2 regions of the Micromonospora purpureochromogenes genome follow, and region 1 is predicted to be linked to the other one. Evidence: riboswitches for the same ligand, from Rfam matches in the RefSeq annotation. Region 1 holds a riboswitch; the other holds the start of a gene.
The links. Region 1 has a riboswitch for thiamine pyrophosphate ahead of thiE (thiamine phosphate synthase). Riboswitches for the same ligand answer to the same signal wherever they lie in the genome.
Positions count from the first base shown of each region.

Region 2: another riboswitch for thiamine pyrophosphate. It lies ahead of GA0074696_RS09840 (ECF transporter S component); the one in region 1 lies ahead of thiE (thiamine phosphate synthase).

Region 1 covers NZ_LT607410.1:1,406,097-1,416,547, forward strand. The annotation lists gene GA0074696_RS06630 (class I SAM-dependent methyltransferase) at 1-283, shown strand, start outside; gene GA0074696_RS06635 (ABC-F family ATP-binding cassette domain-containing protein) at 325-2,004, shown strand; gene GA0074696_RS06640 (aldo/keto reductase) at 2,082-3,044, shown strand; gene GA0074696_RS06645 (endonuclease domain-containing protein) at 3,283-4,029, opposite strand; gene GA0074696_RS31665 (hypothetical protein) at 4,039-4,215, opposite strand; TPP riboswitch at 4,336-4,444, shown strand; gene thiE (thiamine phosphate synthase) at 4,439-5,065, shown strand; gene thiO (glycine oxidase ThiO) at 5,059-6,186, shown strand; gene thiS (sulfur carrier protein ThiS) at 6,177-6,377, shown strand; gene GA0074696_RS06665 (thiazole synthase) at 6,374-7,153, shown strand; partial or broken gene GA0074696_RS06670 (thiamine phosphate synthase) at 7,399-7,992, shown strand; gene thiD (bifunctional hydroxymethylpyrimidine kinase/phosphomethylpyrimidine kinase) at 8,169-8,957, shown strand; gene thiC (phosphomethylpyrimidine synthase ThiC) at 8,975-10,451, shown strand, end outside.
Region 2 covers NZ_LT607410.1:2,086,911-2,097,361, forward strand. The annotation lists gene GA0074696_RS09810 (pirin family protein) at 1-450, shown strand, start outside; gene gndA (NADP-dependent phosphogluconate dehydrogenase) at 464-1,906, opposite strand; gene GA0074696_RS09820 (MTH1187 family thiamine-binding protein) at 2,097-2,393, opposite strand; gene GA0074696_RS09825 (hypothetical protein) at 2,646-2,894, shown strand; gene GA0074696_RS09830 (energy-coupling factor transporter transmembrane component T family protein) at 3,229-4,029, opposite strand; gene GA0074696_RS09835 (ABC transporter ATP-binding protein) at 4,026-5,477, opposite strand; gene GA0074696_RS09840 (ECF transporter S component) at 5,589-6,173, opposite strand; TPP riboswitch at 6,249-6,355, opposite strand; gene GA0074696_RS09845 (alpha/beta fold hydrolase) at 6,440-7,270, shown strand; gene GA0074696_RS09850 (sugar isomerase domain-containing protein) at 7,325-8,074, shown strand; gene GA0074696_RS09855 (DUF6328 family protein) at 8,165-8,665, shown strand; gene GA0074696_RS09860 (acyl-CoA dehydrogenase family protein) at 8,784-10,451, shown strand, end outside.

The DNA.
Region 1 (10,451 bases):
CGGCGCCGCCGACCGGCTACGGGCGGTCGCCCCGGACGAGGTCCCGGCCGACGTCACCTTCGCCCAGATCTGGTCCAACCCGCCGATCCACATCGGCAAGGCCGAACTGCACGAGCTGCTGCGCCGCTGGCTGCCCCGGCTCGCCCCGGACGGCGTCGCCTGGCTGGTGGTCGCCCGCCACCTCGGCGGCGACTCGCTGCACCGCTGGCTGGTCGACGGCGGCTGGCAGGTCTCGCGGCACGCCAGCCAGAAGGGCTACCGGGTGCTGCGGGTCACCCGGTAATCGAGTGTCGCCCGTGCCGCCCGCTCCGGCAGGATGCCGGCGTGGGATACGTGGACGTGGCAGGGGTCGGGTACATCCTCCCCGACGGCCGGGAACTCTTCGCCGACGTGTCGTTCCGGGTCGGTGAGGGCGCCAAGGTCGCCCTGGTCGGCCCGAACGGCGCCGGCAAGACGACGCTGTTGCGGATGGTCGCCGGCGACCTGCCGGTGAAGACCGGCGCCGTCGCCCGGGCCGGTGGCCTCGGCGTGATGCGACAGTTCATCGGCATGATCGGGGACGACACCACGCTCGCCGACCTGGCGCTCTCGCTCGCCCCACCGGCGCTGCGCGACGCCGGCCGCCGGCTGGTCGAGACCGAGGCGGCCATGCGGTCGGCCGAGTTGCGCGGCAAGTACAGCACCGCCGCCGGCAAGGCCCAGCTGGCGTACGCGGACGCGCTGGCCGCCTGGGGCGAGACCGGCGGGTACGACGCCGAGGTGCTCTTCGACACGGTCGCCACCATCGTGCTGGACCTGCCCTGGGACGCCGCCCGGGACCGCCCGGTGCGCACCCTCTCCGGCGGCCAGCAGAAGCGCTTCGCCCTCGAGCTGCTGCTGCGCGGCACCGACGAGGTCCTGCTCCTCGACGAGCCGGACAACTTCCTCGACGTGCCCGGCAAGCGCTGGCTGGAGGCGCGGCTGCGCGAGTCCGGCAAGTCCGTGCTCTACGTCTCGCATGACCGGGAGCTGCTGGCGCAGACCGCCGACCGGGTGGTCGCCGTCGAGGGCGGCAGCGCCTGGGTGCACCCGGCGGGCTTCGCCAGCTGGTACGACGCCCGGGTGGCCCGGCACGCCCGCCTAGACGAGCTGCGCAAGCGCTGGGACGAGGAGCACCAGAAGCTGCGCGAGCTGATGCTGATGTACAAGCAGAAGGCGGCGTACAACTCCGACATGTCGTCGCGCTACCAGTCGGCGCAGACCCGGCTGCGCAAGTTCGAGGAGGCCGGGCCGCCCCCCGTACCGCCGAAGGACCAGGACATCCGGATGCGCCTGGCCGGCGGGCGGACCGGCAAGCGCGCGGTCATCTGCGACCAGCTGGAGCTCGACGGCCTGACCTACCCCTTCGACCTGGAACTCTGGTACGGCGACCGGGTCGCCGTGCTCGGCGCCAACGGCACCGGGAAGTCGCACTTCCTGCGGCTGCTCGCCCGGGGCGGCACCGACCCGGACCCGGCCAACGGTCCGGTCGACGGCGCGCCCGCGTTGGCCCCGGTCGCCCACGACGGCACGGTCCGGCTCGGCGCGCGGGTCCGGCCCGGCCACTTCTCCCAGACCCACGACCGGCCCGAGCTGGTGGCGAAGACGCTGGTCGAGATCCTCTGGCGGGGCGACGAGCACCGGGCCGGGATGGACCGGCACGCCGCGATGGCGGCGCTGTCCCGGTACGAGCTGGCCGCGCAGGGCGACCAGCGCTTCGGCACCCTGTCCGGCGGGCAGCAGGCACGGTTCCTGGTGCTGCTGCTGGAACTGTCCGGGGCGACCCTGCTGCTGCTCGACGAGCCGACCGACAACCTCGACCTCGCCTCCGCCGAGGCGCTGGAGGTCGGGCTGGCCTCGTTCTCCGGGACGGTGGTCGCGGTCACCCACGACCGCTGGTTCACCCGGTCCTTCGACCGGTTCGTGCTGTTCGGCGGTGACGGCGAGGTGGTGGAGACGCCGGAGCCGGTCTGGGACGTGCGCTGACGGGCGACGGCCCGCCCCGGCCGACGGCCTTCCCCGGGCGGGCGGTCCCGAGGCCCGTCGCTCGCGGCGGGCATAGGGTGGATCACGTGACTGAGATGACCTACCGCCGGTTGGGCGACTCCGGGCTCGTGGTGTCCGTGGTCGGCCTCGGCTGCAACAACTTCGGCCGCAAGCTCGACCTCGACGGCACCCGGGCGGTGGTCGACGCCGCCCTCGACGCCGGGATCAACTTCTTCGACACCGCCGACATCTACGGCGAACCGCAGGGCGGCTCCGAGGAACTGCTCGGGCAGGCGCTCAAGGGGCGCCGGGACGACGTGGTGGTGGCCAGCAAGTTCGGCATGGACATGCACGGCATGAACGGCCCCGACCACGGCGCCCGGGGCGCGCGCCGCTACATCGCCCGGGCCGTGGAGGCGTCGCTGCGCCGGCTCGGCACCGACCACATCGACCTGTACCAGATGCACGAGCCCGACCCGGGCACCCCGATCGACGAGACGCTCGCCGCGCTGGACGACCTCGTCCGCGCCGGCAAGGTCCGCTACCTCGGCAACTCCAACTTTGCCGGCTGGCAGATCGCCGACGCCGACTGGGTCGCCTCGTCCAACGGGCGGGCCCGGTTCATCAGCGCGCAGAACCACTACAGCCTGCTGGAACGCTCCGTCGAGACCGAGGTCGTGCCCGCCTGCGAGCGGTTCGGCCTGGGCATGCTGCCGTTCTTCCCGCTCGCCAACGGCCTGCTCACCGGCAAGTACAAGCGCAACGAGGCGCCGCCCGCCGGCAGCCGGCTCTCCGGCGGCGGCCGGTACGCGCAGCGTCTCGCCGCCGCGGACTGGGACACCATCGAGGCCATCGAGGCGTACGCCGCCGAGCGCGGCCTGTCGATGCTCCAGGTGGCGATCGGCGGGCTGGCCGCCCGTCCGGCGGTGACCTCGGTGATCGCCGGCGCCACCATGCCGGAGCAGGTGCGGGCGAACGCCGAAGCCGGGACCTGGCAGCCCACCGACGAGGACCTGGACGCCCTCGACGCCATCCTCTGACCGTCGGTCGGTCGGCCTGCCCCGCCGGCGGTCGCACACGTCACCTCGCGCGGTGTCGCGCGGTCTTGCGCTGCTCCGGCGCGGCGGGCGGCCTCGGAACCACGAGCGGAACGTCATGTACGTCATGGCGGGCGTGTGACAGCAATGGCGTTCCACCCGTGCAGTCGCCGGCCCGCATGCCGTCCGCCGGTGCTGGTACGGCTCGGCGGTCAGGGGCACGGGTGGTACGCCATGGACGTCATCGGCGGCTTTTGACGTGCGCCCTGTTCCACTCGTCCCGCCGCTCGCGGAGGGCGTCGGCGACCATGTCCACCGTCTGCGACGGTCGGCGGAGGACGTCGTCGGCGGTGAAGCGGAGGACCAGCCAACCGGCCGCGCGTAACGCGTTGAGGCGGGCCACGTCCTGCCGGAAGTGCACGCGCTCCCGGTGGTGGTCGCCGTCGTACTCGACGGCGACGCGGAGCGCCGGCCAGGCCAGGTCGACCCGTCCCACGAAGCGGCCACGGGCATCGAGCACGTCGTGTTGCGCCGTGGCCGGCGGCAGTCCGGCATCAAGCAGGAGCAGCCGCGGGCGGGTCTCCATCGGGGACTCGCTCAGCGGCTCCGCCAGCGCCAGCACCTGCCGCAGCAACGGGAGCCCGGGCCAGCGCGAGTGCGCGTCGGCGTACCCGCGCAGTGCCGGCAGCTTGACCACCCTGCGGTGCAGCAGCGCGTCAACGGTGACCAGCGCCTCGTCGCGGGGCCCCTGCCGCCCCAGGTCGAAGGCGGTCCGCAGGGCCGTGGTGACCGGCAGGCCGGCGAAGCGGGTGCGGTCCGATCGCGGCAGTGCCGACCGGGTGACCTGAAGCCGGGGGTGGGCTCGCAGCCGCGCTGCCCGAGGCAGCAGCACGGACACCGGCGCGTCCCGCCGGAGCAGGTCGACGCCCCAGAGGTACGCCGCACTGCGCCCGGCGATCGCCGCGTCCGACGGCAGCAGCAGTGCCACCGCCTCGCATCAGAGCCGGTGGTCCGCCGTTCGCAGGCTGTTCCGGTGCACGTAGACGTCGGGCAGCAGCCGGTGCCAGGCCGGGCCCCGCAGCATCGCCCAGCTGACCAGACCCTCCGCGACGGCGCGGCTGCCCACGAAGGGCAGGAACGCGAGGCGGCGCGGAATCCGGGGTGGAGAGGGCATCCGGACAGCATGGCGTGACCGGTCCGTCACGCGCTGCCCGCACCGTCGAGTTGAGACGGTCCGTGGGAAAAGCGCACCCCCGCCCTTGGCGGATCGGCGCATCCGTCGTACGGTATGCCGCAAGTGACCCACGGGAGCCCGGTGCACCGGGCTGAGAGGGGGGCTGAAGCCCCCGACCGTCGAACCTGATCCGGGTAATGCCGGCGCAGGGAGGAGCGTTGCCGTGCCGTCCCTGGGACGACTGCATCTGATCACCGACACCCGGCCGGGGCGCGACCCGCTCGCCGTGCTGCGCGCCGCCCTGCCGGTGGCCCGCACCGAGCTCGTCGTGCAGGTCCGGGTGGACGACGACGCCACCGACCGGCAGGCGTACGACCTGGCCCGCCGGGTGCTCGCGCTCTGTGCGCCGTACGGGGTGCCGTGCCTGGTCAACGACCGGCTGCACGTGGCGCTCGCGGTCGGCGCTGCCGGGGGCCACGTGGGCGCGGACGACCTGCCGGTCGGAGCGGCCCGCCGGGTGCTCGGCGCCACCGCCGTGCTCGGCGCCACCGCCCGGGAACCGGTCGCCGCCACCGAGGCGGTCGCCGCCGGGGCCAGCTACCTGGGCGTGGGCCCCTGCCACGCCACCACCACGAAGGTCGGCCTGCCCGCCCCGATCGGCCCGGACGGGGTACGCGCCGTCGCCGAGGCCGTCGCCGTGCCGGTGATCGCCATCGGTGGGGTGACCGCCGCGTCGGTGCCGGCGCTGCGGGCCGCCGGGGCGTACGGGGTGGCGGTGGTGGGGGCGCTGTCGGGCTCAACGGATCCGGCCCGAGCCACGGCTGAACTGCTCGGGGCGCTGACGTGCTGACCCGACCGGACGTCGCCGTGGTGGGGGCGGGACCGGTCGGGCTGGCGATCGCCTGGCGCTGCGCCGCGCGCGGGCTGCGCGTTGTCGTGCACGATCCCGCCCCCGGCTCCGGCGCGTCCCACGTGGCCGCCGGGATGCTCTCGCCGGTCGCCGAGGCGTACTTCGGGGAGCACGAGCTGACCGGGCTGCTCACCGAGTCGGCCGCCCGCTGGCCGGGCTTCGCCGCCGAGCTGGCCGAGGCCGCGGGCACCGACTTCGGCCACCGCACCGACGGCACCCTCGTCGTCGGGCTCACCGGTGACGACCTGGCCGAGGCGCGGCGACTCTGGTCGTATCAGCAAGGGTTGGGGCTGCCGATCACGCCGCTGCGCCCCTCCGAGCTGCGGGACCGCGAGCCGGCGTTGGCGCCCCGGGTGCGCGGCGGGGCGGTCGCGCCCGGCGACCACCAGGTCGATCCGCGGCGGCTGGTGGCTGCGCTGCGGGCGGCGGCCGAGCGGGCCGGGGCCACGCTGGTGCCCGGCGCGGTCGCAGGTCTGTCCGACGTGGACGCGCGGGTCACCGTGGTCGCCGCCGGCTGCGGCGCCGCCGCGCTCACCGGCCTGCCGGTCCGGCCGGTGAAGGGGCAGGTGCTCCGGCTGCGCGCGCCCGGTCGCGGCACGCCGGACTTCCGGCACGTGATCCGGGGGTACGCCGACGGCGAGTCGGTGTACCTGGTGCCGCGCGCCGACGGTGAGGTGGTCCTCGGGGCGACCGTCGAGGAGCGCGCCGACACCGAGGTGACTGCCGGGGCGGTGCTGCGGCTGCTCCGCGCCGCCGTCGACCTGGTGCCCGACCTCGCCGAGTACGACCTGGTCGAGGCCGCCGCCGGGCTGCGCCCCGGGACGCCGGACAACGCGCCGATCCTCGGGCCGCTGCCCGGCCGGCCCGGTGTGCTGGTCGCCACCGGCCACCACCGGCACGGCATCCTGCTCACCCCGGTCACCGCCGACCTGATCACCGAGCTGGTGGTCACCGGCGCGGCGGACCCGCTGCTCGCCCCCTTCGCGCCGGACCGGTTCACCGCCGGCGCCGCCGCCACAGACCGGCGCGCACCCACCCCCGAGGAGGAGACGTGCAACTGATCGTCAACGGCGCCGGCCGGGACCTGCCCGGCGGGTCGACCGTGGCGGACCTGGTCCGCGCGGTCACCGAGCAGCGGCGCGGCCTCGCGGTGGCGGTGAACGGCGAGGTGGTGCCCCGCACCGGCTGGCCGGCGACCGTGCTGCGCGACGGCGACCGGGTCGAGGTGCTCAGCGCCGCCCAGGGCGGGTGAGCGGCGTGACGCTCACCATCGGCACCGTCACCCTCTCCTCGCGGCTCATCCTCGGCACCGGCGGCGCGGCCAACCTGCACGTGCTGGAGCAGGCCGTCCGGGCCTCCGGCACCGAGCTGGTCACCGTGGCCCTGCGCCGGGTGGACACCACCCCCGCCGCGGCCGGCGGGCTGCTCGACGTGCTGGACCGGTGCGGGGTGCGGCTGCTGCCGAACACCGCCGGCTGCTACACCGCCGGCGAGGCGGTGAAGGTCGCCCACCTGGCCCGGGAGGCGTTCGACACCGACTGGGTGAAGCTGGAGGTGATCGGCGACGAGCGCACGCTGCTGCCCGACGGGGTGGAGCTGTTGCGCGCCGCCGAGGAACTGGTCGCCGACGGGTTCACCGTGCTGCCGTACACCTCCGACGACCCGATCCTGGCCCGCCGGCTGGCCGACGTGGGCTGCGCCGCGGTGATGCCGGCCGGCGCGCCGATCGGCTCCGGGCTGGGCGTGACCAACCCGCACCACATCCGGCTGATCCGGCAGAGCGTGGCCGTGCCGGTGATCCTCGACGCCGGCATCGGCACCGCCTCCGACGCGGCGCTCGCCATGGAGTTGGGCTGCGACGCGGTACTGCTGGCCAGCGCGGTCACCCGGGCCGCCGACCCGGTGGCGATGGCCACCGCCATGCGGTACGCGGTGGAGGCGGGCCGGCTCGCGCACGGCGCCGGCCGGATCGCCCGCCGCTTCCACGCCCTCGCCTCCACCCCGGACGAGGGAAGGCCCGACCTGTGACGGCGACGCGGCAGGTCGTCGACGGGCCACCCGAGGCGGGCGGGGTGCGCGCTCCACGCCCCGCCGGGACGCGCACGGACCCGCGTCGAGCCGGCTCGGGGCGACTCGCCGCGACCGGAGCCGCACCGGCCGGCCCGCCTGCGGGTGCGCCGGCCGATCCGGCGGGGGGCGCGGATCGGCCGGCCGGCCCGGTGCGGTCGGCGCGTGGGTTCGCGTCGGGCGCCGCGACCGGGCCCGCCCGTCCGGTGGTGCCCTCGGGCCTGGTGGTGCTCACCGACCGGTGGCAGGCCCGGCGGCCGCTGCCGGAGGTGGTCGCGGCGGCGGTGGCCGGGGGAGTCCGCTGGGTGGTGCTGCGCGAGAAGGACCTGCCCCGCGCCGAACGCGCCGCCCTCGCCGCCGCGCTGCGTCCGATTCTCGCCGAGGCCGGCGGCACCCTGATCGTCGCCGGCCCCGACCCCCTGGACGGCGACGCCGTTCACCTGCCGTCGGCCGGCCCCTACCCGCCACCGACCTTCGGCCTGGTCGGCCGCTCCTGCCACGACCGGGCCGAACTGGCCCGACTCACCACAGAGGACTACGCCACCCTCTCGCCCGTCTTCCCCAGCAGAACCAAGCCCGGCTACGGCCCACCCCTGCACCAGGACGGGCTCGCCGAGCTGATCCAGGCCAGCCCCGTGCCGATCCTCGCCCTCGGCGGCATCGACACCCCCGACCAGGTGCACGCCTGCGTCGAGGCGGGCGCCGTCGGCGTGGCGGTGCTCGGCGCCATCATGCGAGCCGAAGACCCCACCCAGGCAGCCGCCACCCTGACCGAGGCCTTCCGAGCAGCCAGCCCCGCCACCACCCAAGCAGGCTCGGCGCTCACCCTCGCCCCGGTGCCGCGAAGCCGGCACCCCCGCGCGGAGGTCTCCGACACGGGGCTGCGGCCGACCGTGCCCACGCAGGGATCAAGCCTGACCGCCCGGAGTGGGCACGGTCGGCCACAGCCCCCCACAGCCACCACGGGAGACACGCAGTGACGCCCACGACCGTCCTCACCATCGCCGGCTCGGACTCCGGGGCCGGCGCCGGCATCCAGGCCGACCTCAAGGTCTTCGCCGCCCTCGGCGCGTACGGGACCAGCGTGATCACGGCGGTCACCGCGCAGAACACCCGGGGCGTCGACGCCGTGCTGCCGTTGCCCCCGCGAACGGTCAGCGAGCAGCTCGACAGCGTGCTCGGCGACTTCCGGGTCCGGGCGGTGAAGACCGGGATGCTCGGCACCCCGGCGGTCGCCGACGCCGTGGCCGAGGCGGCGAAGGCGGGCCGGCTGCCGTACCTGGTCGTCGACCCGGTGCTGGTCGCCACCAGTGGACACCCGCTCGGCGCGCTGGAGGCGGTCGAGCGGCTGCTGCCGTACGCGGAGGTGGCGACGCCGAACTGCGCGGAGGCCGCCGCCCTCACCGGACGCCCGGTGACCACGGTCGAGGAGATGGCGGTCGCCGCCGAGGCGATCGCCGCCGGCGGCCCGGCGCACGTGGTGGTGACCGGCGGTGACGTGGACGCCGGTGGCGAGTCGGTCGACGTGCTGTGCGGCGGCGGGACGACCATCCTGCTGCGCGCGCCCCGGGTGCGGACCCGGCACACCCACGGCACCGGCTGCTCGTTCTCGGCGGCGATCGCCGTCCGGCTGGCGGCGGGCGACCCGGTGCCGGTCGCGGTCGCCGCCGCCAAGGAGTACGTCACCCGTGCGCTGACCGGCGCGCGGGACTGGGAACTGGGCGCGGGACGCGGCCCGCTGGACCACTTCGGCTGGTCCGGTTGACCATCAGGGAGGCTGTCATGCAGGCACGTCGCAAGGTCTACGTCGAGGGGTCGCGGCCGGACGTCCGGGTGCCGTTCGCCGAGGTGGAGCTGACCGGGGACAATCCGCCGCTGCGCCTTTACGACACCTCCGGCCCGGGCTCCGATCCCGAGGCGGGGCTGCCGCCGCTGCGCGGGGGGTGGATCGCGGAGCGCGGGGACGTGGCCCCGGTCCGGGGTGCCGGCACGCCGCTGGCCGGGGCGGACGGGAAGCGGCCCACCCAGCTCGCGTACGCCCGCGCCGGGGTCGTCACGCCGGAGATGGAGTTCGTGGCGATCCGGGAGGGGATGGCGCCGGAGTTCGTCCGGGACGAGATCGCCGCCGGCCGGGCGGTGCTGCCGCTCAACGTCAACCACCCGGAGTGCGAGCCGGCGATCATCGGCAAGGCGTTCCTGGTGAAGGTGAACGCCAACATCGGCACCTCCGCGGTCACCTCCTCGGTGGCGGAGGAGGTGGAGAAGCTGACCTGGGCGACCCGGTGGGGCGGCGACACCGTGATGGACCTGTCCACCGGCAAGCGGATCCACGAGACCCGCGAGGCCATCGTGCGCAACTCGCCGGTGCCGATCGGAACCGTGCCGATCTACCAGGCGCTGGAGAAGGTCGGCGGCGACCCGGTGCACCTGAGCTGGGAGGTGTTCCGGGAGACCGTCGTCGAGCAGGCCGAGCAGGGCGTCGACTACATGACCGTGCATGCCGGGGTGCTGCTGCCGTACGTGCCGCTTGCCGTGGACCGGGTGACCGGGATCGTCTCCCGCGGCGGGTCGATCATGGCGGCCTGGTGCCTGGCGCACCACGAGGAGAACTTCCTCTACACGAACTTCCGCGAGCTGTGCGAGATCCTGGCGCGGTACGACGTCACGTTCTCCCTCGGCGACGGGCTGCGGCCCGGGTCGATCGCGGACGCCAACGACGAGGCCCAGTTCGCCGAGCTGCGGACCCTGGGCGAGCTGACGAAGATCGCCTGGGAGTACGACGTGCAGGTGATGATCGAGGGCCCGGGCCACGTCCCGATGCACAAGATCAAGGAGAACGTGGACCTCCAGCAGGAGTGGTGCCACGAGGCGCCGTTCTACACGCTCGGCCCGCTGACCACGGACATCGCCCCCGCGTACGACCACATCACCTCGGCCATCGGCGCGGCGATGATCGGCATGTTCGGCACTGCGATGCTCTGCTACGTCACTCCGAAGGAGCACCTCGGGCTGCCGGACCGGGACGACGTGAAGGCGGGCGTGATCGCGTACAAGATCGCGGCGCACGCCGCCGACCTGGCCAAGGGCCACCCTGGCGCACAGGCCTGGGACGACGCGCTGTCCAAGGCCCGGTTCGAGTTCCGCTGGGAGGATCAGTTCAACCTCTCGCTGGACCCGGAGACCGCCCGGTCGTACCACGACGCGACGCTGCCGGCCGAGCCGGCGAAGACCGCGCACTTCTGCTCGATGTGCGGGCCGA
Region 2 (10,451 bases), 680 kb from region 1:
ATCCTGCACTCGGAGAAGAACGACTCCTGGCGGCTGGACGGCCGGGAGCCGCACGGCGACCCGGTCCACTTCGTGCAGATGTGGGTGGTGCCCGACACCGACGGCGTCGACCCCGGCTACGAGCAGCTGGAGATCGGCGACGAGCTGCTGCGCGGCGGCCTGGTGCCGGTCGCCTCCGGTATGGACCGGTACGACGGCGCCTCCGCCATCCGGATCCGCAACCGGTACGCCACCCTGCACGCCGCCCGGCTCGCCGCCGGCGACGAGGTGACCCTGCCCGACGCGCCCTACCTGCACCTCTATGTGCCCAGCGGCGCGGTGACGCTGGAGGGCGCCGGCCGGCTCGGCGCGGGCGACGCCGCCCGGATCACGATGACCGGCGGCCACCGGGTCAGCGCCACCGAGGCCGCCGAGATCCTGGTCTGGGAGATGCACGCCACCCTCGCCTGAGCCCATCCGCGCCTCAGCCCGCCAGCTCGGAGCGGTCGCCGGCCCAGACGGTGTGGAACGAGCCCTCCCGGTCGACCCGGTGGTAGGTGTGCGCGCCGAAGTTGTCCCGCAGCCCCTGGATCAGCGCCGCCGGCAGCCGCTCCGCGCGCAGCGCGTCGAAGTAGGCCAGCGACGAGGAGAACGCCGGGGTGGGCACGCCGGCCCGGGCGGCGTCGGCGACCACCCGCCGCCAGCTCGGCACCCCGGCGCCGACCGCCTCGGCGAAGTAGGGCGCCACCAGCAGCGTCGGCAGGTCCGGCTGGGCGTCGTACGCCTCGCGGATGCGGTCGAGGAAGCGGGCCCGGATGATGCAGCCGCCGCGCCAGATGGTGGCGGTGCCGCCGAGGTCGATGTCCCAGTCGTACTCGCGGCTGCCGGCGCGGATGTGGTCGAAGCCCTGCGCGTACGCGACGATCTTGCTGGCCAGCAGCGCGCGCCGGACGTCCTCGACGAAGGTCTCCCGCTCCTCGACCTGCCACTTCTCGCCGGCGTCGGCGAATGCGCGGCGGGCGGCGGCGCGCTGGTCGGCGTGGCCGGAGAGCGACCGGGCGAAGGTCGCCTCGGCGATGCCGGTGATCGGGATGCCCAGGTCGAGCGCGCTCTGCACGGTCCACCGGCCGGTGCCCTTCTGCTCGGCCTGGTCGAGCACCACGTCGACGAACGCCCGGCCGGTCGCCGCGTCGGTGTGTGCCAGCACGTCGGCGGTGATCTCGATCAGGAAGGACTCCAGCTCGCCGGTGTTCCACTCCCGGAAGATGTCGGCGATCTCCGCCGGGCTCGCCGACAGCCCCGCCCGCAGCAGGTCGTACGCCTCGGCGATGAGCTGCATGTCGGCGTACTCGATGCCGTTGTGCACCATCTTGACGAAGTGGCCGGCGCCGTCCGGGCCGATGTGCCGGCAGCACGGGGTGCCGTCCACCTGCGCGGCGATCTTCTCGAAGATCGGCCCGAGCTTCGCGTACGACTCGGCGGAGCCGCCGGGCATGATGCTCGGGCCGCGCAGCGCGCCCTCCTCCCCGCCGGAGACGCCGGTGCCGACGAAGTGCAGCCCGTGCCCGCGCAGCGCCTCCTCCCGGCGGCGGGTGTCCGCGAAGTGCGCGTTGCCGCAGTCGACGACGATGTCGCCCTCCTCCAGCAGCGGGACCAGCTCGTCGATCACCGCGTCGGTGGGGCCGCCGGCCTTCACCATGACGATCACGGCGCGGGGCCGCTCCAGAGTGGCGACGAAGTCCGCGAGGGAGTCGGACGCGACGAAGCTGCCCTCGCCGCCGTGCTCGGCGACGAGGCTGCGGGTGCGCTCGGGGGAGCGGTTGTGCACGGCCACCGTGAAGCCGTTGCGGGCCAGGTTCCGGGCCAGGTTGCGGCCCATCACCGCCAGCCCCGTGACCCCGATCTGCGCCGTCGCCTGCTGAGCCATCCGTCCGCCACCTCTCGTCGGCCTGCCGTCCTGCGACCGTATCGCGGCCACCGGCCGCCGGGGTCCGGACATCGACGCCCGGTGAGCGGCACGGTGCGGGCCGTCGCGGCACCGGGCTGCGGGACCAGCCGGGTTGGCCGGCGGCGACCAGGTGCTCACCCGGGCCCTCCAGTGACGGCACCGGCCGGTGTCAGCCCTCGGCCAGGCGGGCCTCGACGTGGGCCACCTTGCCGGTGAGCGCGTCGGTGACGCCGGGTCGCACGTCGGCCTTGAGCACCACGCTGACCCGGGGCGCCTTTTCGGCCACCACGTCGACCGCCCGCTTGACCACCGCCATCACCTCGTCCCACTCACCCTCGACGGTGGTGAACATGGCGTCGGTGCGGTTCGGCAGGCCGGAGGCGCGGACCACCCGGACCGCCTCGGAGACCAGGTCGCCGACGGACTCGCCGACGCCCAGCGGGGTAATCGAGAACGCGATCAGCATGCCGCCGATGGTGCCAGCAAATCGGCTGCGGCCGCCGCAATAGGCGGGTTAGCCTGTCGGCATGCGTATCTGACGCCGCACCTTCAGCCAGCCGGGCCCGCCGCCGTCGTCGGGGGTCCGGCCGCGCCGGGCGTCCGCATTCCCCACCTTTCCCGTACGGGTGGTGTCTCCGTGGTCGGGTCGCCCGGGCCGTTCCCTGCCCGCCGACCGCCCGCCTCGCGGCGCGGTCCCCGCATCCGAAGGAGGCAGCGTATGCCCGCCAAGCGCAGTCCGAAGAAGTCCCGCCCGCCGGCGCCGGCCGAGGTGGCGGTGAGCCCGCCGGATCTCGACGCGCTCACCGTGGCGCCCGCCGCCCCGGTCACCCTGCCGGAGGAGACGGGCTCCGCGCCCGCCGCCACCCGACCCGCCCCGGCGACGCCGCCGTGGACCGGCCCGTCGGTGCGCGGCGGCTCCACCGCCGCCCGTGGCCAGACCCGCCGATACGCGTTCCGCCGCAGCTGATCCGCGCTGCTGGTACGGATGCCGGTCGGCCGCGCACCTGATCCGGCGGCCGATGACGTCGGTGAGCGCCGGGAGCGGCTCCCGGTGCGGCGACCCGTCGGCAGCCGCACCGGGACTGTGTCCCGAGCGGCCCGACGAGCCGGTTCGGCGTGTCGCGGCGCGGAAGTATGACCGCGACGAGCCTGATACCTCTGAGGCATTTTGATGCCTCAGAGGTATCACGCTCACTGGACACCTTCCCTCCAGAATGGCCGGCCGGAGGGGCGCCGGCGCCGCTCGTCACCACGGCCGCACCCGACCACTGGGCCGCCGGTGCGGACCCGGTCGCCCCTGGTCAGCCGATCAACGGGCGGAAGGTGCCGAGCGCGACGCTGACCGCGATCGCCGCAGCGCCCAGCACCGCCGCCCCGGCCACGAGCAGCCCGTCGGCCACGCCGAACCGCTGCCGGCGGGCGACGGTGCGCGGGGTGCCGGCGTCGAAGCCCCGGGCGTCCATCGCCACCGCCAGCCGGGTGCCGCGCCGGATCGCCCCGACCAGCAGGGCGAACGCGGTCGACACGAACAGCCGTAGCTTCGCCACCGGGTTGCGCCCGGCGTCCACGCCGCGTGCCCGGCGGGCCATCTCGATCATCTGCCACTCCTGCCCGAGCAGCGGGACCAGCCGGAACGCGGCCAGCGTCCCGATGGCGAAGCGGGCCGGCGCCTTCGCGTTCTGCACCAGCGCGTCGGCCAGGTCGGTCGGGTCGGTGGTGGCGAAGACGATCACGCCCGGCAGCGCCACCGCGAACATCCGCAGCGCCAGCCCGAGCGCCGTCAGCAGCACCCCGGAGGTGACCAGCAGCGGCCCGGCGTCCAGCAGCACCCGGCCGGACCGGTCGGCGGCGAAGAGCACCAGCGTGACCACGATGCCGGCCGCGCCGGCCAGCAGCGGCAGGGCCCGCCGGGCCAGTACCCGGTACCGGATCCCGAACAGCGGCAGCACGGCCAGCTCCACGGCGATCGCGATGGCCGGGGCGACCGGGTCCAGGGTGGCCACCAGGACGGCCGAGAAGACCAACGCGGCGGCCAGCTTCGCCACCGGGTTACGCCGGGCCAGCGGCGCACCGGGCGCCGCGACCGGTTCCAGGCTGATCACGGGCGCCGCCCCGAGTCGCCGCCGGCCGGGTCGGGCCGCCGGTGCAGGGTGACGGTGCGGTCGGCGAGCGCGGCGACGAAGTCCGCGTCGTGGGTGACGGTGACGACGGCGTGCCCGGCGTCGCGCAGGTCGGCGAAGAGGTCGACCAGCTCCCGCCAGGTGCGCCGGTCCTGGCCGAAGGTCGGCTCGTCGCAGATCAGCAGGCGGGGCGCGGTGGCCAGCGCGGTCGCCACACTCAGCCGTCGCGCCTCCCCGCCGGAGAGGGTGTACGGGTTCGCCCCGGCCAGCCGGGTCAGCCGCAGCCGGTCCAGCAGGGCGTCCACGGTGGCGCGTACCGCCGGCTCGGACTGGCCGGTCCGGCGGGGGCCGAGCGCCAGCTCGTCGAAGACGGTGGCGGTGACGAACTGGTGCTCCGGGTCCTGGAAGACCGAGCCGATCCGGCGGGCCAGCGCGGGCGCCCGCCAGCGGTGCGGGGGAGTGCGGTCGTCCGCCCCGGCCAGTGCGGCCGTGGCGGTGACCCGGCCGACGCCGGGGCGGAGCAGCCCGCCGAGGAGCAGGGCCAGGGTGGACTTGCCGACGCCGTTGGGCCCGAGCACGGCGAGCGCTTCGCCGGCGTGTACCCGCAGGTCGGTGGGGGCCAGCCGGGGCGGCAGGCCGAGCCGGTCGGCGGTGAGCAACTCCTCGCCGGGCGGTGTGGTGGCGTGCCGGGGCGGGATGGTCCGGCCGGGCACCCAGACGCCCTCGGCGGCCAGTGCCTCGCCGTGCGCGGCGAAGACCGCCTCCGGCGGGCCGTCCGCGCGGACCCCGCCGCCCGGCTCCAGCACCACCACCCGGTCGACCAGCGGCAGCGCCTCGGCAACCCGGTGTTCGACCAGGATCAGGGTGGTGTCGGCGGACAGCGCGCCGGCGACCGCCCGGCGGACCAGGTCGGCGCCGGCCGGGTCCAGGTTGGCGGTCGGCTCGTCGAGCAGCAGCAGGCCGGGGCGCAGGGCGAGCGCGCCGGCCAGGGCCAGGCGCTGCTGCTCGCCGCCGGAGAGCGCCGCGGTGGGCCGGTCCCGGTGGTACGGGAAGCCGACCCGGCGCAACGCCTCGTCCACCCGCGGCCAGATCTCCCCGGCCGGCACCCCCCGGTTCTCCAGCCCGAACGCGACGTCGTCGCCGCTGCGGGCCATCACCAGCTGGGTCTCCGGGTCCTGGAAGACGATGCCGACCCGTTCCCGGTCCTTGCGCGGGTCCAGCCCGTCGATCTCGACGGTGCCCTCCTGATCGCCGGAGTCCTCGGGCAGCAGCCCGGCCAGCGCCGCCAGCAGGGTGCTCTTGCCCGCCCCGGAGGGCCCGAGCAGCAGGACCCGTTCCCCGGCCTCGATCCGCAGGTCCACCCCGCGCACGGCCCACGCCTTCCGCCCGGCGTGCCGCCACCCGAACCCGCGCATCAACACCGCGCCCACCGGCACCCCTCCCTACCCAGGCCCGTCCGGCTCCCGGCCGGTGATCAAGAGGTTTGCGTCACGACGGTGGCTCCCGTTGACGCAAACCTCTTGATCAACGAAGCGGGGGGGTCAGATTGCGGCGCGTTCGCGGCCGGCGGGGAACCGGTCGAGGACGCCGGTGCGGGCGAGGGCCCGGGTGAGCGCGACACTGCCCAGGCCGGCGATCACCAGGGAGCTCACCGCGGTGATCAGGATGTAGGGCAGGCGGAAGCTGCCCCAGGCGGTGTCCGGGTACCAGACGAAGACGTCGTAGAGCGACGCCGCCAGGCCGGCCAGCGTGGCGGCCAGCAGGGCGACGGGCAGCCGGAAGACGCGGTAGCCGAAGGCCGCGAAGGCGAGTTCCGCCGCGGCGGCCTCCAGCGGACCCTGGATGACCAGCGTCCAGCCCCAGCTGCTGCCCAGCGCCACCGAGACCAGCGCGGCGACGGTGAGCGTGAAGAAGGCGGCGCCCGGCTTGCGGATGATCAGACCGCCCAGGACGGCGGGGACCAGCCAGACGCCGTAGATGGCCGCCCGCCCGGGCAGCGGGATCGCGTCGGCGGGGCCGTTCCAGAGCAGGCCCCAGGCCCAGAAGATGATGCCGAAGGCCACCCCGAGCACCGCCGCGATGACGATGTCGATGGTGCGCCACCGGTTGCTGTCGGTGTTGGTCATGTGTGCTCCCAGTCCAAATGATCGAACCAGGAGAAGACGCACGCCGCGCCCGGTATGGGACCGGACGGCGGCGCGGCTGGAGGTCGACCGAACTCCCTGCGCTGGCATTACCCAGATCAGGTTCGAGGGTCTGCGGGCGAATGCCCGCACTCTCAGCGCTGTGCGCTCCCCTGTCGGATGTGAAGTTGTCTCGTCGACGCTAACAGCTCCGACCCCGCCACGGTCGGCCCGGGTGGACGACCGTTGGGCTGGGTAGGCTGCCGATCATGCGGGTCGAGGCGCGAGGGCTGACGTTCGAGGTACGCACCGGCGGCCCGGAGGGCGGCGAACCCGTCCTCCTGCTGCACGGCTTCCCGCAGCACGGCGGCGAGTGGGACGACGTGGTGCCGGCGCTGCACGCCGCCGGCCTGCGCACGTACGCGCCGGACCAGCGGGGCTACTCGCCGGGCGCCCGCCCGGCCGAGGTGGCCGCCTACCGGCTGCCGGAGCTGGTCGAGGACGCGGTGGCGCTGCTCGACGCGCTGGGCGTCGAGGCGGCCCACGTGGTGGGGCACGACTGGGGCGCGGTCGTGGCCTGGGGCCTCGCCGCGGGGCACCCCGAGCGGGTCCGCACCCTGACCGCCGTCTCCGTGCCGCATCCCGCCGCGATGGAGCACGCGCTGGCGAACGATCCGCGGCAGAAGGCGCGCTCGTCGTACGTGCTGCTGTTCCGCCAGCCGGGCAAGGCCGAGAAGGTGCTGCTGGCCGTGCGGGCGGCCGCCCTGCGCCGGCTGCTCTCCGCGGTGGGCGACGCCGGGCGGGTGGCCCGGTACGCCGAGCCGATGCGGGAGCCGGGAGCGCTGACCGGGGCGCTGAACTGGTATCGGGCCATGTCCAGGGCCGACCTGGCGCGGACCGGGCCGGTCGCGGTGCCCACCACCTTCGTCTGGAGCGACCGGGACGTCGCGATCGGCCGGACCGCCGCCGAGGCCTGCGCCGCCCAGGTGACCGGGCCGTACCGGTTCGTCGCGCTCCCCGGCGTCACCCACTGGATTCCTGACGAGGCGCCGGCCCCGCTGGCCGAGGCGATCCTGGCTCGGGTACGCAACCTGGCCTGAGCCCGCCGTGGGCCGACCGGACGAGCAGGACCGACGAGCGGACGGAGGAACGCCATGACGGTGAGCGCCGAGGCATACCTGGCGGTGGTGACCGAGACGATCGGCCGGGTGGCCGCGAGCCAGCGGGAGGCGGTGGGTCGGGCGGCCGACCTGATCGCCGCGGCGCTGCGCGCCGACGGGGTGGTGCACGCCTTCGGCACCGGCCACTCCGAGGCGCTGGCGATGGAGATCGCCGGCCGGGCCGGTGGGCTGGTGCCGACCAACCGGATCGCGCTGCGCGACCTGGTGCTGCTGGGCGGCCAGCCGGCGAGCATCCTCGGGCCGCACCTGGAGCGCGATCCGGCCGTGGCGCACCGGCTCTACGAGCTGGCCCCGGTCCGCCCGTCGGACATCTTCGTGCTGGCCTCCAACTCCGGCGTCAACGGCGCGATGGTGGAGTTCGCGTCGCTGGTCGTCGAGCGCGGGCACCGGCTGGTGGCGATCACCTCGGCACAGCACTCGGGCCGGATGGCCTCGCGCCACCCGTCCGGGCGCAAGCTCGCCGACTTCGCCGACGTGGTGCTGGACAACGGCGCCCCGTACGGTGACGCGACCCTGCCGCTGCCCGACGGCGGCGCGGTCGGCGCGGTCTCCTCGATCACCGCGGCCCTGCTGGCCCAGCAGATCGTGGCCGAGACGGTGACCCGGTTGATCGCGGCGGGGGAGCGGCCCCCGGTCTACCTGTCGGCGAACATCACCGGCGGCGACGAGCACAACGCCGCGCTGGAGGCCCGGTACGCCGGCCGCATCCGCCGAGGTTCCTGAGCCGGTTTCGCGCCACTCCGGGTGGGGCATTGGCGTTGCTGCCGGCGGGGTGAGCCCCGTCGGCAGTACCGTCTCTTCCGGAGGTAGCGCGTGTCGAAGGAATCCGAGAAGCAGCGCTGGCAGCGCAACTTCGCCGATCTGCTCCAGGAGTTGCGCGTCGCCCAGACCGGCGTGCAGATCCTCTTCGCCTTCCTGCTGACCCTGCCGTTCAGCAACGGCTTCACCCGGACCAGCGGCTTCCAGAAGGACGTCTACATCGTCTCGCTGCTGTCGGCGGCGGCCGCCACCGCGATGATCATCTCGCCGGTCGCCTTCCATCGCGCGCTGTTCCGTCAGGGCCGCAAGCCGGAGCTGGTGCGCTTCGCCCACCGGATGGCCAGCGGCGGCCTCGGCTTCATGCTGATCTCGATGGTCAGCGCGGTGCTGCTGATCACCGACTTCGTGCTGCACCGCGGCGTGGCCCTGGTGCTCAGCGCGCTCACCGCGCTGTGGTTCCTGACCTTCTGGGTCTTCCTGCCGATGGCCCGGCGCAACTGGGGTGAGGACGTCGACGACGACGATGACGAGCCGCAGGTGCTGACCGGCGACTGACCCGGACGCCGGCCGGAAAATCCGACGTGCGCGACGCTACCCCTGAGTAACACCCGGGGGTAGCGTTGCTCTTGTCGAGCACGTTGACGCATCCGGACCGAGGTTCGAGGGGGCAGCCGTGACCACGACGCACAACAGCCGACCCACCGAGGACGGCGCCGGGCCGCTGCCGGCCGAGGCGGGCCAGGTCTCCGAGAAGGAGGCCCGACAGGTCGCCGAGGCGGCCCGGGAAACCGCCTGGGACCGGCCCAGCTTCGGCAAGGAGCTCTTCCTCGGCCGGTTCCGGCTCGATCTGATCCACCCCTGGCCTCGCTCCGACCCGGAGGACGACGCGCGGGCCGAGCGGTTCCTCACCGAGTTCGGCGCGTACCTGCGCTCCGAGGTGGACGGCGCGGCCATCGAGCGCGACGCGTCCATCCCGGACGAGGTGTTCCAGGCGCTGGCCCGGCTCGGCGCGTTCGGCATGAAGATCGACCGGAAGTACGGCGGCCTCGGCCTGAGCAACCTGCACTACTGCCGCGCGCTGATGCTGGCCGGCTCGGTCAGCCCGGCGATCGGCGCGCTGCTCTCCGCCCACCAGTCGATCGGCGTGCCGCAGCCGCTGAAGATGTTCGGCACCGACGAGCAGAAGCAGCTCTTCCTGCCCCGGCTGGCCGCCGGGGAGGTCTCCGCGTTCCTGCTCACCGAGCCGGACGTCGGCTCCGACCCGGCCCGCCTGGCCACCACCGCCGAGCCGACCGCCGACGGCACGGGCTACCGGCTCAACGGGGTGAAGCTCTGGGCCACCAACGGCACCGTGGCCACCCTGCTGGTGGTGATGGCCCGGGTGCCGGCCGGCGAGGGGCGGCGCGGCGGCATCACCGCGTTCGTGGTCGACGGCGACAGCGAGGGCATCACCGTCGAGCGGCGCAACGCCTTCGTCGGCCTGCGCGGCCTGGAGAACAGCCTCACCCGGTTCCACGACGTCTTCGTGCCCCGGGAGAACGTCATCGGCGGCGAGGGCAAGGGGCTGAAGATCGCCCTGACCACGCTGAACACCGGGCGGCTGTCGCTGCCGGCGATGTGCGTCGGCGCGGGCAAGTGGTCGCTGAACGTGGCCCGGGAGTGGGCCGCCGACCGGGTGCAGTGGGGCCGGCCGGTCGGCGAGCACGAGGCGGTCGCCCAGAAGCTCTCCTTCATCGCCGCCACCACGTACGGCATGGAGACCATGCTCGACCTCTGCTGCCTGCTCGCCGACGACGACCGCAACGACATCCGGATCGAGGCGGCCCTGGTCAAGCTCTATGCCAGCGAGATGGCCTGGAAGATCGCCGACGAGCTGATCCAGATCCGGGGCGGGCGCGGCTACGAGACGGCCGACTCGCTCGCCGCCCGGGGCGAACGCCCGGCCGCGGTCGAGCAGATGCTGCGGGACCTGCGGATCAACCGGATCTTCGAGGGCTCCACCGAGATCATGCACCTGCTCATCGCCCGGGAGGCGGTCGACGCGCACCTCTCGGTCGCCGGCGACATCATCGACCCGGACGCCGGGCTCGGCCGCAAGGCCAGGGCGGGGGCGCGGGCCGGGGCCTTCTACGCCAGGTGGCTGCCCACCCTCGCCGTCGGCAGGGGACAGACCCCCACCGCGTACGGCGAGTTCGGCCCGCTCGCCGGGCACCTGCGGCAGGTCGAGCGGCACTCCCGCAAGCTGGCCCGCTCGACCTTCTACGCGATGTCCCGCTGGCAGGGAAAGATGGAACGCAAGCAGGCGTTCCTCGGCCGGGTGGTGGACATCGGCGCGGAGCTG